Regions from separate parts of the Pseudomonas sp. GW822-FHT03F04 genome, predicted to be linked through region 2. Evidence: predicted binding sites of a transcription regulator. Region 2 holds the regulator's gene; each other region holds the start of a gene.
What was found. The regulator FliA, encoded in region 2, starts transcription of late flagellar genes. The targets are predictions, from matches to a motif close to CTAAAGTTTNNNNNNNNNNNGCCGNTAA.
Positions count from the first base shown of each region.

Region 1: a site for FliA is predicted at 1,894-1,921, ahead of AC1RMX_RS22195 (methyl-accepting chemotaxis protein). Genes of this name have one in related genera too.
Region 3: a site for FliA is predicted at 2,116-2,143, ahead of AC1RMX_RS15625 (flagellar protein MotY). Genes of this name have one in related genera too.
Region 4: a site for FliA is predicted at 1,271-1,298, ahead of AC1RMX_RS04610 (methyl-accepting chemotaxis protein). Genes of this name have one in related genera too.

Region 1 covers NZ_JBXANF010000009.1:247,774-251,967, reverse strand. The annotation lists gene AC1RMX_RS22200 (HvfA family oxazolone/thioamide-modified RiPP metallophore) at 1-122, shown strand, start outside; gene AC1RMX_RS22195 (methyl-accepting chemotaxis protein) at 197-1,822, opposite strand; tRNA gene AC1RMX_RS22190 (tRNA-Pro) at 1,982-2,058, opposite strand; tRNA gene AC1RMX_RS22185 (tRNA-Lys) at 2,156-2,231, opposite strand; tRNA gene AC1RMX_RS22180 (tRNA-Pro) at 2,237-2,313, opposite strand; tRNA gene AC1RMX_RS22175 (tRNA-Asn) at 2,323-2,398, opposite strand; gene clpB (ATP-dependent chaperone ClpB) at 2,697-4,194, opposite strand, start outside.
Region 2 covers NZ_JBXANF010000004.1:539,393-543,586, reverse strand. The annotation lists gene AC1RMX_RS12170 (protein phosphatase CheZ) at 1-781, opposite strand, end outside; gene AC1RMX_RS12165 (chemotaxis response regulator CheY) at 799-1,170, opposite strand; gene fliA (RNA polymerase sigma factor FliA) at 1,338-2,078, opposite strand; gene fleN (flagellar synthesis regulator FleN) at 2,075-2,905, opposite strand; gene flhF (flagellar biosynthesis GTPase FlhF) at 3,019-4,194, opposite strand, start outside.
Region 3 covers NZ_JBXANF010000006.1:137,830-142,023, reverse strand. The annotation lists gene AC1RMX_RS15630 (argininosuccinate synthase) at 1-1,012, opposite strand, end outside; gene AC1RMX_RS15625 (flagellar protein MotY) at 1,142-2,050, opposite strand; gene pyrC (dihydroorotase) at 2,210-3,256, shown strand; gene rnt (ribonuclease T) at 3,253-3,927, shown strand; gene AC1RMX_RS15610 (peroxiredoxin) at 4,002-4,194, opposite strand, start outside.
Region 4 covers NZ_JBXANF010000002.1:187,484-191,677, reverse strand. The annotation lists gene AC1RMX_RS04620 (DUF1294 domain-containing protein) at 1-294, opposite strand, end outside; gene AC1RMX_RS04615 (undecaprenyl-diphosphate phosphatase) at 291-1,121, opposite strand; gene AC1RMX_RS04610 (methyl-accepting chemotaxis protein) at 1,426-3,060, shown strand; gene pnuC (nicotinamide riboside transporter PnuC) at 3,143-3,706, shown strand; gene AC1RMX_RS04600 (AAA family ATPase) at 3,703-4,194, shown strand, end outside.

The sequences.
Region 1 (4,194 bases), on a different contig from region 2:
ACCACGATGGCTTCATCGACGAGCAAGAGGCTTACAACAACGTCAAAGCCAACTTCGAAGCCAACGGCAAGAAAATGCCGAAAGGCCTGTTCGAACACCTGAAAGACCAGGACGGTGCCTGATTTTCATTCTGTCCCGACAAAACAAAGCCGCGCTTTCTCTCACGAGGAGCGCGGCTTTTTTACGTCTGCCGGGATTACAGCTGGAAGCGCCGCACCATGCCCTGCAATGCATTGGCCAGTTTCGATAGCTCATGACTGGAAGCGCTGGTTTGATCGGCGCCGGCCGCCGAACGCACCGACAGGTCACGAATGTTCACCAGGTTGCGATCCACTTCTCGCGCCACCTGCGCCTGCTCTTCGGCGGCGCTGGCGATCACCAGGTTGCGTTCATGGATCTCATGCACCGACGCGGTGATGGTTTGCAGCGCCTCACCGGCCCGCTCGGCCAGCACCAGCGTGGTGGACGCACGCGAGGCACTGGCCTGCATCGACTCCAGCGCCAGGCTTGAACCGTTGCGCATGCCTTGCACCATCTGCTCGATTTCCTGGGTCGATTGCTGCGTGCGATAGGCCAGCGCGCGGACCTCGTCAGCAACCACCGCGAACCCGCGTCCGCTCTCCCCTGCCCGCGCCGCTTCGATGGCGGCATTGAGCGCCAGCAGGTTGGTCTGCTCGGCGATCGCCCGGATCACGTCCAGCACCTTGCCGATGTCTTGAGATTGATTGGCCAGTGATTGCACCAACTCGCCGGTGTGTTGCACCTCACTGGCCAGCGCGTTGATGGCGCTGGCGGTTTCACTGACCCGCTCTTGCCCCAGATGCGCCGATTCGCTGGACTGGCGCGTCGCGTCGGAGGTCGACACTGCATTGCGTGCGACCTCTTCGACCGCGGTGGTCATCTCGTTGACCGCGGTGGCGGCCTGTTCGATTTCGTTGTTCTGTTGTTGCAGGCCCTGGGTGCTGTCGAGCGTGACGGCATTGAGTTCATCGGCGGCGGTCGCCAGTTGCGTGGCCGAACCGTTGATGCCTTGCAGGGTTTCACGCAGGTTCTGTTGCATGGTCGCCAGCGCCTTGAGCAAACGGCTGACCTCATCATTGCCATCGGTCTCGATCGGCCGCGTCAGATCGCCTCTGGCGACGTTCTCCGCAGCATCCACAGCGGCGCTCAGGGGGCGAACGATGCTGCGCGTCAGCAGCATCGCCAGGGCCACGGTCGCCAATGCCGCCAGTGCGATGAACAGGCTGACGATGGTGCGTGAGGTTTCGTAGTGCGCGGCGGAGTTACGGCTTTCTGCGGCGACCTGTTTGGCGAACAGCTCCGCTAGGTCATTAAGTTGTTTGCCGGAGCCGTCGACCACGGTTTTCATGTCGACCAGCAGCAGTTTGGTCAGCTCGTCACGCTTGCCTTGCTCGGCCAATGCGAACGATTGAGTGATGCCGGCGCGGTAGGCCGCGAAGGTTTTCTTGAACTGATCGTATAACTGCTGGCCTTCCGGGGTGGTGACCAGTCGGTCGTACGCGGCGATTTTCTCGCTCAACTCCTTGTCGCGGGTGTCCATCTGGCTGCGGTAGGTGGCGACGTTGTTCGGGTCCTGATCCAGCGCCATGCGCAGGGAGATAGTGCGGATGCGCAGCATGATTTCGCGGATCTCGTCACCGCCACGAATGCTCGGCAGCCACTGATTCTCCACGGCGACCTCGCTCTCGCGGATGCTCGACATCTGGCCCAGGGCAAACACGCCGAGCAACGCTACCAGCACAGCGATCAGGGCAAAGCCCAGGGCGGCACGGGGAGCAATATTCAACTGACGAAGCAACATGACGAACGCCCTTTTTCTTGTATTGGCCGGATTCAAGGGGCGATCGACGGCAGCCCCTTTTCGTTAGCGGGCTATCGGCAAGTTGTACGATGACTTGAATGAAACATTTCTGGAGGGCAAAAAAAATCCCCGTATCTTTCGATACGAGGATTTTTAATATGGTCGGGGTAAGGGGATTCGAACTCCTGACATCCTGCTCCCAAAGCAGGCGCGCTACCGGACTGCGCTATACCCCGGTAAAAAAAAGGCGACCTTTCAAAGATCGCCTTCTTCGATCAGCGCTTTTGGCCTCTGATCTTAAGATTCGATCCCAGCGTTAACTGGTTTCAAAAATGGTGGGTCGTGTGGGATTCGAACCTACGACCAATTGGTTAAAAGCCAACTGCTCTACCAACTGAGCTAACGACCCAAAAATGGTCGGGGTAAGGGGATTCGAACTCCTGACATCCTGCTCCCAAAGCAGGCGCGCTACCGGACTGCGCTATACCCCGGCTTGAAATTGGCTCCGTGACCAGGACTCGAACCTGGGACCCAATGATTAACAGTCATTTGCTCTACCGACTGAGCTATCACGGAACTACATATTTCAATTTACTACGGTGAAACTTGCAGCTTCTCGACACCGTTTTCGCATCGCTGCGTTCGTGTGTCTGAGGCGCGCTATTCTACAACCTAGAACACCTCTGTCAACCCCCTAAATTGCTTTCAAGTTAATGATTTGCAACTTATTTCAGATTTCTGCCCAGTGAGCTGAAACCGTGTTGGTGACTGACTGCGGGGCGCACTTTACAAGCCTTTTCCTTTGAGTTCAACAGCCTAACGAAAAAAAAGGCCTCGCAGTGCGAGGCCTTCCTTACTTCACCACCTTCAGGTGTCAGTTGAACGTGATCTCGTCGTTCTCCACGACACCGGTCGCGGTCTCGCCCGGCAGGAAGCGTCCCGACAGGATCAACTGCGCCAGCGGGTTCTCGATCCAGCGCTGGATCGCCCGTTTCAGCGGCCGTGCGCCATAGACCGGGTCGTAGCCGACGGCAATCAGCTTGTCCATCGCCTCCGGGCTCAGTTCCAGCTTCAGCTCGCGCTCGGCCAGACGACTGCGCAGACGACCCAGCTGAATCTCGGTAATGCCCGCGATCTGATCCCGCGCCAATGGCTCGAAGATCACCACTTCGTCGACCCGGTTGATGAACTCCGGACGGAAGTGGGTGGAAATCGCATCCATCACCGCTGCACGTTGCGCCTCACGGTCACCGACCAGTTCCTGAATCTGCATCGAACCCAGGTTGGAGGTCATGACAATCACGGTATTGCGGAAATCCACCGTACGGCCGTGGCTGTCGGTCAGACGACCATCCTCCAGCACTTGCAGCAGGATGTTGAACACGTCCGGGTGCGCCTTCTCGACTTCGTCCAGCAGGATCACCGAGTAAGGCTTGCGCCGTACCGCTTCGGTCAGGTAACCGCCCTCTTCATAACCCACGTAGCCTGGTGGCGCACCGATCAGCCGCGCCACGGAATGTTTCTCCATGAACTCGGACATGTCGATCCGCACCATCGCCTCTTCCGTATCAAAGAGGAATTCGGCCAGCGCCTTGCACAGCTCGGTTTTACCGACACCGGTCGGGCCGAGGAACATGAACGAGCCGCTCGGGCGATTCGGGTCGGACAACCCGGCACGGGAACGCCGCACCGCGTTGGCCACTGCGACCACTGCTTCGTCCTGGCCGATCACACGCTGGTGCAACAGGCTTTCCATCTTCATCAGCTTGTCGCGCTCGCCTTCGAGCATTTTCGACACGGGGATACCGGTCCACTTCGAGACGACTTCGGCAATTTCCTCTTCAGTCACCTTGCTGCGCAGCAACTGGTTCTCGCTCTTGCCGTGCTGGTCGACCATTTGCAGGCTGCGCTCCAGATCCGGGATCACCCCGTACTGCAACTCGGCCATGCGGTTCAGGTCGCCTTTGCGGCGCGCGGCTTCCAGCTCCTGACGGGACTGTTCGATCTTCTGCTGAATCTGCGCAGAACCCTGCACCTCGGCTTTTTCCGAGTTCCAGATTTCTTCCAGGTCCGAATACTCACGCTCGTGGCGGACGATTTCTTCCTGGAGTTTTTCCAGGCGCTTCATCGCTGCCTCGTCGCTTTCTTTCTTCAGTGCCTGGGATTCCACCTTCAACTGAATCAGGCGACGCTCCAGACGATCCAGCACTTCCGGCTTGGAGTCGATCTCCATACGGATGCGGCTGGCCGCTTCGTCGATCAGGTCGATCGCCTTGTCCGGCAACTGCCGGTCAGTGATGTAGCGATGGCTGAGTTTGGCCGCGGCGATGATCGCACCGTCGGTGATCGCGACCTTGTGGTGGACCTCGTAA
Region 2 (4,194 bases):
CAAGGCTGGATAGCAAATCGTCCACATCGTCCTGACCGGACACAACGTCTTCTCGTTTATCGGCATGAATCTGCGGACCTTCACCCTGCGAGAGATGTTTTTGTGGATCTTTTTCAGCGAGCATTGCCGCACGGTCATGTTCGATGCCCGCAAAGCGGTCCACCTGACTGGCCATGAGCACGAGTTTGAGCAGATTGCTTTCGACTTCGGTGACCAATTGGGTCACGCGCTTGATCACCTGACCTGTGAGGTCCTGGTAATCCTGGGCCAGCAGAATGTCGTTGAGGTTGCTCGACACCGCGCGGTTGTCCGCGCTGCTGCGTGCCAGAAAACCGTCGACCCGACGCGCCAGTTCGCGGAACTCTTCAGCCCCGACTTCACGGCGCATGAAACGTCCCCAGTCGGCACTCAATGCCTGGGCTTCGTCAGCCAGGCCATTGACCACCGGCGTGGCGCTTTCGACCAGGTCCATGGTGCGGTTGGCCGCAGCTTCAGTCAGCTTGACCACATAGCCCAGACGCTCGGTCGCATCAGTGATCTGCGACACTTCCTCGGCCTGCGGCATATGCGGGTCGATCTGGAAGTTGACGATTGCACTGTGCAGTTCGCGCGTGAGCTTGCCCACTTCCTGGTACAGGCCACGGTCACGGGTCTGATTGAGCTCATGGATCAGTTGCACAGCGTCGCCGAACCTGCCTTTTTCAAGGCTTTCGACCAGTTCGACCGCGTGTTTTTTCAGAGTCGACTCGAAGTCGCCCTGTGAAGATTCGTTATGCTCCATAGCTCCCCCGCGCGTCATCAGCCGATGCGTTCGAAAATCTTCTCGATTTTTTCTTTCAGCGCCTGAGCCGTGAAAGGTTTGACCACGTAGCCGTTAACGCCGGCCTGGGCCGCTTCGATGATCTGCTCGCGCTTGGCTTCAGCAGTCACCATCAGCACTGGCAGGTGCTTGAGTTTTTCATCGGCGCGCACGTGACGCAGCAGGTCGATACCGGTCATGCCAGGCATGTTCCAGTCGGTCACCAGAAAGTCGATGCTGCCGCTGTTGAGCACCGGAATGGCAGTGGTGCCATCGTCGGCTTCAACGGTGTTGGTGAACCCAAGGTCACGCAACAGGTTCTTGATGATCCGCCGCATCGTTGAGAAGTCATCAACGATGAGGATTTTCATGTCTTTGTTCAATTCGACCTCCAAGCAGTCTTAAACGCGCCCAGCACCTGGACGCGCCATTTCAATCAATCCGGCAAAGCACTCGATGACTGTCTGGAGCACAACAGAGCAAGACCGGTGCCGTTCACCACCGCACCAGCCTCGTTCGCAGCGTCCCCACACTGCCTTCAGCGCGCTCGCCACTCCCCCAAACGCCCCCGCAAGCGGGCCGCGCACTGGCTGTGTAACTGGCTGACCCGCGATTCACTGACGCCAAGGACTTCACCGATTTCCTTGAGGTTCAGCTCTTCGTCGTAGTACAGCGCCAACACCAGTCGCTCACGCTCCGGCAAATTGGCAATCGCGTCCGCCAACGCAGCCTGGAAGCGCTCATCTTCCAGATCGCGCGACGGCTCAAGATGAGCACTTGCGCCATCCTCGTGCAGCCCTTCGTGTTCGCCGTCCTGCAACAGGTCGTCGAAACTGAACAGTCGGCTGCCCAAGGTGTCGTTCAAAATCCCGTAGTAATCGTCGAGACTCAATTGGAGTTCGGCCGCAACCTCGTGATCTTTAGCGTCACGGCCGGTTTTAGCTTCAATCGAGCGAATCGCGTCGCTGACCATACGGGTGTTGCGGTGAACCGAGCGCGGTGCCCAGTCCCCCTTGCGTACTTCATCGAGCATCGCGCCGCGGATCCGGATGCCCGCGTACGTTTCGAAACTGGCGCCTTTGCTGGCGTCGTATTTGGTCGAGACTTCGAGCAGGCCGATCATTCCGGCCTGGATCAGGTCTTCGACCTGCACACTGGCCGGCAATCGCGCCAGCAAGTGGTAAGCAATGCGTTTGACCAGTGGCGCGTAACGCTCGATCAGCTCGTACTGCGCGTCACGTGCCGACTTCTTGTAGAAATTCATACCGCTGGCGGTCATAGCACAGGTCCTGCCGTTTGCTGCACGAGGCGCTCGACGAAAAATTCGAGGTGGCCGCGCGGATTGGCGGGCAGCGGCCAGGTGTCGACCTTTTGCGCGATCGCCTTGAACGCCAGTGCGCACTTGGAACGCGGGAAGGCTTCATAGACCGCACGCTGCTTCTGCACCGCCTTGCGCACGCTTTCGTCGTAAGGCACCGCACCGACGTATTGTAGGGCGACGTCGAGGAAGCGATCCGTGACCTTGGTCAACTTGGCGAACAGATTGCGACCTTCCTGCGGGCTCTGGGCCATGTTGGCCAGGACGCGGAAGCGGTTCATGCCGTAATCGCGGTTCAGCAGTTTGATCAGGGCGTAGGCGTCGGTGATTGAGGTCGGCTCGTCGCAGACCACCAGCAACACTTCTTGCGCAGCGCGAACGAAACTGACTACCGAGTCACCAATACCCGCAGCGGTGTCGATCACCAGTACGTCGAGATTGTCGCCGATGTCGCTGAACGCCTGAATCAGACCGGCATGCTGGGCCGGGCTCAGGTGAACCATGCTCTGCGTGCCGGAAGCGGCCGGCACGATGCGGATCCCGCCGGGGCCTTGCAACAGCACGTCGCGCAGCTCGCAGCGGCCCTCGATCACATCGGCCAGGGTACGTTTGGGCGTGAGGCCCAGCAGAACGTCGACGTTCGCCAGACCCAGGTCGGCGTCCAGCAGCATGACCCGACGGCCAAGCTCTGCCAGCGCCAGGGACAAGTTCACTGACACGTTAGTCTTGCCGACGCCACCTTTGCCGCCGGTCACCGCGATCACCTGTACGGGATGCATGCTGCCCATGTTATTTCTTTACCTTGTCTTGCATAGACGGAGGCCACATTACTGGCTGCGCGTTCACAACCGGAACAATGCATGGCAGACCATCGATGTAGGTACAAAAACTGTTCATTACCTCAGCCAACCTGCTTGGTGGGACTGTGGTAGATATCAGCGAACATGTCAGCCATGGCTTCTTCGCTGGGTTCTTCCTGCATTTGCACACTGACGGCGCGGCTGACCAATTGATGACGGCGCGGCAGATGCAGATCATCCGGAATCCGTGGGCCGTCGGTCAGGTAGGCGACCGGCAGTTCATGACTGATCGCCAGGCTCAGCACTTCGCCAAGGCTGGCCGTCTCATCCAGTTTAGTCAGGATGCACCCGGCGAGCCCGCAACGCTTGTAACTGTGATAAGCGGCGGTTAGAACCTGTTTCTGGCTGGTGGTTGCCAGAACCAGATAATTTTTTGACCGAATGCCACGACCGGCCAGGCTTTCCAGCTGCATGCGCAGTGCCGGATCGCTGGCCTGCAGGCCGGCGGTATCGATCAGCACCACGCGTTTGCGCAGCAGTGGATCCAGCGCCTGCACCAGGGACTGGCCCGGGTCGACGTGGGTCACCGACACATTGAGGATCCGGCCCAGGGTTTTCAACTGTTCCTGAGCACCGATGCGGAAGCTGTCCATGCTCACCAGCGCAATGTTCTGCGCGCCGTACTTGAGCACGTAACGGGCGGCCAGCTTGGCCAGGGTGGTGGTCTTGCCCATGCCGGCAGGACCGACCATGGCAATGATCCCGCCCTCTTCCAGCGGCTCGACTTCCGGCGTGGCGATCATCCGCGCCAGGTGCGCCAGCAACATGCGCCAGGCCTGACGAGGTTCTTCGATATCGCTGGTCAGCGCCAGCAGGTCGCGGGACAACGGGCCGGACAAGCCGATGCGTTGCAGACGACGATAAAGGTTCGCCTGAGCCGGACGGCTGCCTTGCAGCTGATTCCAGGCCAGAGTGCCGAGCTGCACTTCCATCAGCTCGCGCAGGCTGTTGAGTTCGAAACGCATCGAATCCAGCGCACGCGGATCAACGCCAGCGGCAGCCGGTGCAGGCGCAGGTGCCGGACGCGCCGGAGCAGCGTAAGTCGGTTCTGTCAGAGGCTCGGCAGCCGTCAGCGGCAGGCCGGCGGTCAATGGCAGACCGGAGAACAACTGGCGATTGGTGTTGCCGTCGGCTTCACCACGCATGCTCAGTTCGGCCTGGGCGGTGACGATGCGCGACTGGGTCTTGCGCAGCTCGTCTTCGAGTTCCATGTTCGG
Region 3 (4,194 bases), on a different contig from region 2:
TGACCTGGGAGGCGTCGATCATCTGTTGCAGCATCAGACGCTCCGGGCTCCACCAGTAACCGGTGTAGATCAGGCTGGCGTACTTCGGCATCAGCTCGTCTTTCAAGTGAGCGACTTCGCGGTCCAGGGTGATCGACTCGATGGCGCGGTGAGCGCGCAGCATGATGGTGCCGCCCGGGGTTTCGTAGCAGCCACGGGACTTCATGCCGACATAACGGTTCTCGACGATGTCGAGACGGCCGATGCCGTGTTGGCCACCGATCTTGTTCAGGGTCGCCAGTACGGTGGCCGGAGTCATTTCGACGCCGTCCAGAGCGACGATGTCGCCGTTGCGGTAGGTCAGTTCCAGGTATTGCGGCTTGTCGGGTGCGTTCTCCGGGGAGACGGTCCAGCGCCACATGTCTTCTTCGTGCTCGGTCCAGGTGTCTTCCAGCACGCCGCCCTCATAGGAGATGTGCAGCAGGTTGGCATCCATCGAGTACGGGGATTTCTTCTTGCCGTGGCGCTCGATCGGGATCGCGTGCTTCTCGGCGTAGTCCATCAACTTCTCGCGGGACAGCAGGTCCCACTCGCGCCAAGGGGCAATCACTTTTACGCCTGGCTTGAGCGCGTAGGCACCCAGTTCGAAACGGACCTGATCGTTGCCCTTGCCGGTTGCACCGTGGGAAATGGCGTCGGCGCCGGTTTCGTTGGCGATTTCGATCAGACGCTTGGCGATCAGCGGACGCGCGATGGAAGTACCCAGCAGGTACTCGCCTTCGTAAACGGTGTTGGCACGGAACATCGGGAACACGAAGTCACGCACGAATTCTTCGCGCAGATCGTCGATGTAGATTTCTTTGACGCCCATGGCCTGAGCCTTGGCGCGAGCCGGTTCGACCTCTTCGCCCTGACCCAGGTCAGCGGTGAAAGTCACGACTTCACAGTTATAAGTATCCTGCAGCCACTTGAGGATCACCGAAGTGTCCAGGCCGCCGGAATACGCCAGAACGACCTTGTTTACGTCCGCCATGCCATCACTCCACGGGGTTCTACGGAAAGCCGAGGAGTCTACCGCTCAAACGCGATAATTTACAGAGGCGCGACAGCTTAAGACGACAAAGCGACAGAATCTGTCGAGAGGGCGACGATGACCGGCGGGTCAGGACGTCGCCGCAGCGTTGGCCGGTGTGCTGGCCTGAGGCGCAGGAGCGGTGGTCGGTGCCACCCGCGCAAGGTGCACGTTGACCCGACGGTTCTTGGCACGGTTGGCGGCATTGGTGTTCGGCACCAACGGGTAACGCTCACCATGGAAGCGCACGGTGATCTGCGATTCCTGGATGCCGTTGGCCTTGAAGAAATCGACCACCGCCAGGGCGCGCCGGCGCGACAGTTCGCGGTTGGTCAGGCGATTGCCGCTGTTGTCGGAGTGGCCGTCGAGCTCGATGTGGTTGACCGTCGGATCGGCCTTCATATATTCGAGCATGACTTGCAGCTTGGCCTTGGCGGCGGCGTCCAGTTCGATGCCTTCGCCAGGGAAACCGATCTGCGATTGTTTGACCTGCTCGAAATTCTGCGGGAGCAGTTTCGCCACGCAGGCCTGATAGTCGTTGAACGCCTTGCTGAACTTGACCGGCAACAGACGCACTTCCGACACACGGCCATCGCCCGATGCATGGCGCACCACGGGGCTGCGTCCGTCCATCAGGCCGCTGATCAACTGTCCGGCCTGCGCCTGAGAACTGTTGAAGAGGATATTGCCACTGCCGATCCTGACCGTGCCCAGATTGATATCGCCACGGCCCGGCTGCCAGGGCGCCGCTGCCGCCATCAAAGTCGCCGAACCGCCGCCGAGCATGGCGTTGTAGGCGTTCAGGCGGAAAGTCGCCTGCTCGCCGGCCTTGCGCACGAACTGGCCCGAGCCGAAATCGGTGATCGGCTGCGTCAGGCGGCATTCGAACTTGTCGCCCTCGACCGTCCACTCAATGTTCTCCAGACGGGTCTGGTAGGTCAGCGCCATCGCCGGAAGGCTGGCAAACACACTGAGCAAGGCTAAATAACGCTGGCGCACGGGAGGCTCCATTGGCTTCTACAACAAAAAGACCGATACATACATGTTTACGGCATACCTATGGGATATCGGACGCTCGTCGCAAAACTTGATAGCGAGTGCCTGCAAGAGTCTTTTCCGGTAGCATTCGCCTCAGTTTGACCCGCCTGGAATCCCCTCATGTCCGACCGCCTGACCCTGCTGCGTCCCGACGACTGGCACATTCATCTTCGCGATGGTGCCGTGTTGACCAATACCGTTGCAGATGTTGCGCGCACCTTTGGTCGCGCCATCATCATGCCTAACCTGGTACCTCCGGTGCGCAACGCCGCTGAAGCCGACGGCTATCGCCAGCGGATTCTCGCTGCCCGCCCGGCCGGCAGTCGTTTCGAGCCGTTGATGGTGCTGTACCTCACCGACCGTACCCAGCCCGAAGAAATTCGTGAAGCCAAGGCCAGCGGTTTTGTCCACGCGGCCAAGTTGTACCCGGCCGGCGCCACCACCAACTCCGATTCCGGGGTCACCAGCATCGACAAGATCTTCCCGGCGCTGGAAGCCATGGCCGAAGTCGGCATGCCGCTGTTGATCCACGGTGAAGTCACCCGTGGCGACGTCGACGTGTTCGACCGCGAGAAAATCTTCATCGACGAGCACATGCGTCGTGTGGTCGAGCGTTTCCCGACGCTCAAGGTCGTGTTCGAACACATCACCACCGGCGACGCCGTGCAGTTCGTCAACGAGGCTTCGGCCAACGTTGGCGCGACGATCACCGCGCATCACCTGCTCTACAACCGCAACCACATGCTGGTAGGCGGAATCCGGCCGCACTTCTATTGCCTGCCGATCCTCAAGCGCAACACCCACCAGGAAGCCCTGCTCGACGCCGCCACCAGCGGCAGCGCGAAGTTCTTCCTCGGCACCGACTCGGCGCCGCACGCCCAGCACGCCAAGGAAGCCGCCTGCGGCTGCGCCGGCTGCTACACCGCGTACGCCGCCATCGAGTTGTATGCCGAAGCCTTTGAACAGCGCAATGCGCTGGACAAGCTCGAAGCCTTCGCCAGCCTCAACGGCCCGCGTTTCTACGGCCTGCCGGCGAACACCGATCGCATTACCCTGGTCCGTGAAGAATGGACCGCCCCGACCAGCCTGCCCTTCGGCGAGCTGACCGTTATCCCGCTGCGCGCCGGTGAAAAACTGCGCTGGCGCCTGCTGGAGGAACACGCGTGAGTGAAGACCATTTCGACGACGAACTGGACGGTCAAGGTGGCGGCGGTTCGCGCCATCCAATGGCAGCACGCTTTCGCGGCTACCTGCCGGTTGTCGTCGACGTAGAGACCGGTGGCTTCAACTCGGCCACCGACGCCTTGCTGGAGATTGCCGCGACCACCATCGCCATGGATGAAAAGGGTTTCGTCTACCCGGATCACACCTACTTCTTCCGTGTCGAGCCGTTCGAAGGCGCCAACATCGAAGCGGCCGCTCTGGAGTTCACCGGGATCAAGCTCGATCACCCGTTGCGCATGGCGGTCAGCGAAGAGACGGCCCTGACCGATATCTTCCGTGGCGTGCGCAAGGCCTTGAAGGCCAACGGTTGCAAACGGGCGATCCTGGTCGGCCACAACAGCAGCTTCGACCTGGGCTTCCTCAACGCTGCCGTTGCGCGGCTGGACATGAAGCGCAACCCGTTCCACCCGTTCTCCAGTTTCGACACCGCAACCCTCGCGGGTCTGGCGTACGGTCAGACCGTACTGGCCAAGGCCTGTCAGGCAGCCGACATCGATTTCGATGGCCGTGAAGCGCACTCCGCGCGTTACGACACGGAAAAGACGGCCGAGCTGTTCTGCGGCATCGTCAACCGCTGGAAACAGATGGGCGGCTGGGAAGACTTCGACGACTGAGGGTCGTCGGATTAAATCCCGCGCATGAAAAAACCGGCTCAAGAGCCGGTTTTTTTGTACCTCGACGTTGCGCCTTACAGGGCAGCAGCGTTTTCGGTCAGGTAAGCCGCAACGCCTTCTGGCGAAGCGTTCATGCCTTTGTCGCCTTTTTTCCAGTTGGCAGGGCAGACTTCGCCGTGCTCTTCGTGGAATTGCAGAGCGTCGACCAGACGGATCAGCTCTTCCATGTTACGGCCCAGCGGCAGGTCGTTGATGATCTGCGAGCGG
Region 4 (4,194 bases), on a different contig from region 2:
CAACGCACCCGGCCAGCCTCCCGCCAGTTCCACGGCGTGCAGGACGTTCTCCGGGGTGCGCCAGGCCTCAGCGCGGGCCTTGCGCTTGTCGGCCCAGTACAGGAAAAACGCCAGCACGCTGACCAGCCCATAGGCCGTCAGCGGTACCAGTGAGATTCCGCGCAGCCACATCGACAGCGAACCGAACAGCGGCAACGCGCAGACGATCAGCAACACCATCAGCTTCAACTTCAGATGCTGGATGCTGCCACCGGAAGGACCGCGATCCGGCCGGCGTGCGCGGGAATCACTCATGCCTTGGCCGCCGCCCAGTCCACCCAGCCGAACTGCCAGGTCGCCAGAATCAACAGGCCGAAAACAATCCGGTACCAAGCGAATGCCGCGTAGCTGTGGCTGGCGATGAACTTCAGCAAGCCGCGAACAGCGATCATGGCGAAAACGAACGCCGTGACAAAACCGATGGCAAACACCGGGAAGTCCGCCGGCACGAAAAGATGGCGGTACTTGTAGCCCGAGTACACCGCCGCACCGACCATGGTCGGCATCGCCAGGAAAAACGAGAACTCGGTGGCAGTCTTGCGTGAGAGGCCGAACAGCAGGCCGCCAATGATGGTCGAGCCGGAGCGCGAGGTGCCCGGGATCATCGCCAGGCATTGGGCAAAGCCGACCTTCAGTGCATCTTTCCAGGTGATCTCGTCCACGGTTTCGGCGTGCACTTCATGCTGCCGACGCTCGGCCCACAACATGATGATGCCGCCCACCACCAGCGCCGTCGCCACGGTGACCGGGTTGAACAGGTACTTGTGAATCAGATCGGCAAAGATCACGCCCAGCACCACGGCGGGCAGGAAGGCGATCAGCAGGTTGGCGGTAAAGCGTCGCGCACTCGGCTGAGTCGGCAAACCGATGACCACGTCGAGAATCTTGCGGCGAAACTCCCAGACCACCGCGAGAATCGCGCCGAGCTGGATGATGATGTTGAACGCCATGGCGCGTTCGCCACCGAAGTTCAGCAGGTCGGCGACAATGATCTGGTGTCCGGTACTGGAAATGGGCAAAAACTCCGTCAGCCCTTCTACAACTCCAAGAATCAGTGCCTGCAAGGCGGTCCAAAGATCCATCAATCCCCCAAAGAGCGATGCTCAGCGGCATGCCCCGATAGTATTTTTTTACGTTCACTGCGTTCAGCGTAGCTGTTTGTTGCTGTACCGATTCCGCGCACAAAGGATCCACACGAAACGGTCAAAATTCCGTGAAATGGCAACTTGGGTTCAGGTTTTCACGCGCGGGGCCGAAATCCTATCAGACAAGCCGTAATAGCGCTGCCGCGTTCTACGACTTGGGTCGCGTATGCCCGGCCATGGAAACGTGGTTGGATGCTGGCGGTGATTTATTACAAGAAAAAGAAATCGGAGTGACAGCGTTATGAACAGCTTGCGCAGTGTGTCGATCAGCCGACGCTTGTGGCTCATCTTGATTGTGGCGGTGGTCATGCTGCTGACCCTGGGCCTGTTGATGCTCAAGCAGATCCACGATGACCTGTATCACGCCAAGGCCCAGAAAACCCAGCATGTGGTGCAGACCGCCAGCGGTTTGCTGACCTATTACCAGGGCCTGGAAGCGGCCGGAACCCTGACCCGCGACGCCGCCCAGAAGCAGGCACTGACCGCGATTCGCGGCCTGCGTTATGACCAGAACGATTACTTCTGGATCAACGACCTCACGCCCGTGATGGTCATGCACCCGACCAATCCCAAGCTTGAAGGCCAGAACCTCTCGGCGATCCGCGATCCGGACGGTTTTGCGGTGTTCAACGAAATGGTTGCCATCGCCAAATCCAAGGGCGCCGGCATGGTCGACTACCGTTGGCCGAAACCCGGTGCCAGTGAACCGGTGGCCAAGACCTCCTACGTGAAACTGTTCGAGCCATGGGGCTGGGTACTGGGTTCCGGCGTGTACGTCGACGATGTACAGGCCGAGTTTCAGGGCCAGGTGATCAAGGCTTCCGTCGTCGGCCTGGTGATCGCGCTGATCATGGGCGTGCTGGTGATCCTGATTGCCCGCAGCATCGTCCGCCCGTTGCAGGAAACCGTGAACGCCATGGCCAACATCGCCAGCGGCGAAAGCGACCTGACCCGCAGCCTCGACACCCACGGTCAGGACGAAGTCACGCAGTTGGCGCATCACTTCAATGCCTTCACCGCCAAGCTGCGCCGGGTGATCGGCGATTTGCAGGTGTCGGCCAGTGCGCTGGGCCAGTCCTCCACTGAACTGGGCAATGACGCGAGCCAGGCCCAGCAGCGCAGCCAGCAACAGTCGCAACAGATGGAACTGGTGGCGACCGCCATCAACGAAGTCACTTACGGCGTGCAGGATGTGGCGAAGAACGCCGAGCATGCCGCCAACGAAATGCGCGATGCCGAGGCGCAGGCGCAACAGGGCCAGATCAACATCGACGGCAGCCTGCAACAGATCGACAAACTGTCCGGCACCATCGATCAGGCGGTCGAAGTCATTCGTACTTTGGCGACCGAAAGCACGCAGATCGGCAGCGTTCTGGAGGTGATCCGTTCGATCGCCGAACAGACCAACCTGCTGGCGCTCAACGCGGCCATCGAAGCCGCCCGCGCCGGCGAACAGGGGCGCGGTTTTGCGGTGGTGGCCGATGAGGTCCGCTTGCTGGCGCAACGCACGCAGAAATCCACGGCGGAAATCCAGTCGATGATCGAGCGTCTGCAAAACCATTCGGAAGCCGCCGTGAAAGTGATCGGTGACAGCAGCAAGGCTTCACAACTGACCATCGAGCAGGCCGGACTGGCCGGTGCGAGCCTGAATGCCATCGGCCAGGCGCTGCGCAACCTCAACGGCCTGAACGCGTCGATCGCCAGTGCGACCCTGCAACAGGCGCACGTGGTCGAGGACATCAACCAGAACGTCACCCAGGCCGCCGGCCTGTCCCACAGCACCGCAATGGCCGCTGAGCAGTCGAGTGCCGCCAGTGTGCGGCTGGGCCAGTTGAGCGAGCAGTTGAACGGATTGCTGCGCCAGTTCCGCGTCTGACGTTCTCACCCTGTGGGAGACTCACTCCCACAGGTTTTTGGGTACAATCCGCCCCCTCTTTTACTCCCTCCAAGGATCTTGCATGTCCGGGCTCGAACTGTTTGCCGCCGCCCTCGGTGTGATCGCCGTCTGGCTGACGGTCAAACAGAATCCCTGGTGCTGGCCGATCGGGCTGGTCATGGTGTTGCTCTACAGCTGGGTCTTCTTCGAGGTGAAGCTGTATTCGGACATGTTGCTGCAGGTGGTTTACGCCGCCCTGCAAGTCTACGGCTGGTGGCAATGGACCCGGGCCGGGACGATGCATGACGGCCGTCAGGTCAGCCGGCTCGACACGCCTTCAATCATCAAAGGGCTGGCCATCGGCAGCGTCGGCAGTCTGCTGCTGGGCGCCGCCATGGCGCACTGGACCGATGCCGCGCAACCCTGGCTCGACGCCGCACTGACCGGTTTCAGCCTCGTCGCGCAATTCTGGATGGCCCACAAGCGCCTGCAATGCTGGGCATTGTGGTTCGTGCTGGATGTGATCTTCGTCGGCCTGTTCCTTTATAAGGCGCTTTACCTCACCGCAGCGTTGTACGCCTTGTTCACCCTGATCGCGGTGCTGGGCTGGCGAGAATGGCGCGCCGATCCGGCGTTGCGCACATGAAAGTCGTCGTTCTCACCGGGCCGGAGTCCAGCGGCAAGAGCTGGCTGGCGGCCGGTCTTCAGCAACAGTTCGGCGGCCTGCGGGTGGACGAGTACGTGCGCTGGTTCATCGAGCAGAATCCACGGGACACCTGCCTCGCCGATATCCCCGAGATCGCTCGCGGCCAGTTGCAATGGGAAGACGACGCACGAGCGCAACAACCGCCGCTGCTGATCCTCGACACGCACCTGTTGAGCAACATGTTGTGGAGCCAGACGCTGTTCGGTGACTGCCCGGCCTGGCTGGAAACAGAGCTTTTGGCCCGTCATTACGACCTGCACCTGTTGCTCTCCCCGGAGCAGATCGACTGGACTGACGATGGCCAACGCTGCCAGCCGCAGCTGAGTGAACGATTGGCGTTCTACGACGCCACAAAGGCCTGGCTGGAGCAGCATCGCCAACCGGTCCGGATCATTCAGGGCGACTGGGCCGCACGGCAGATTCAAGCC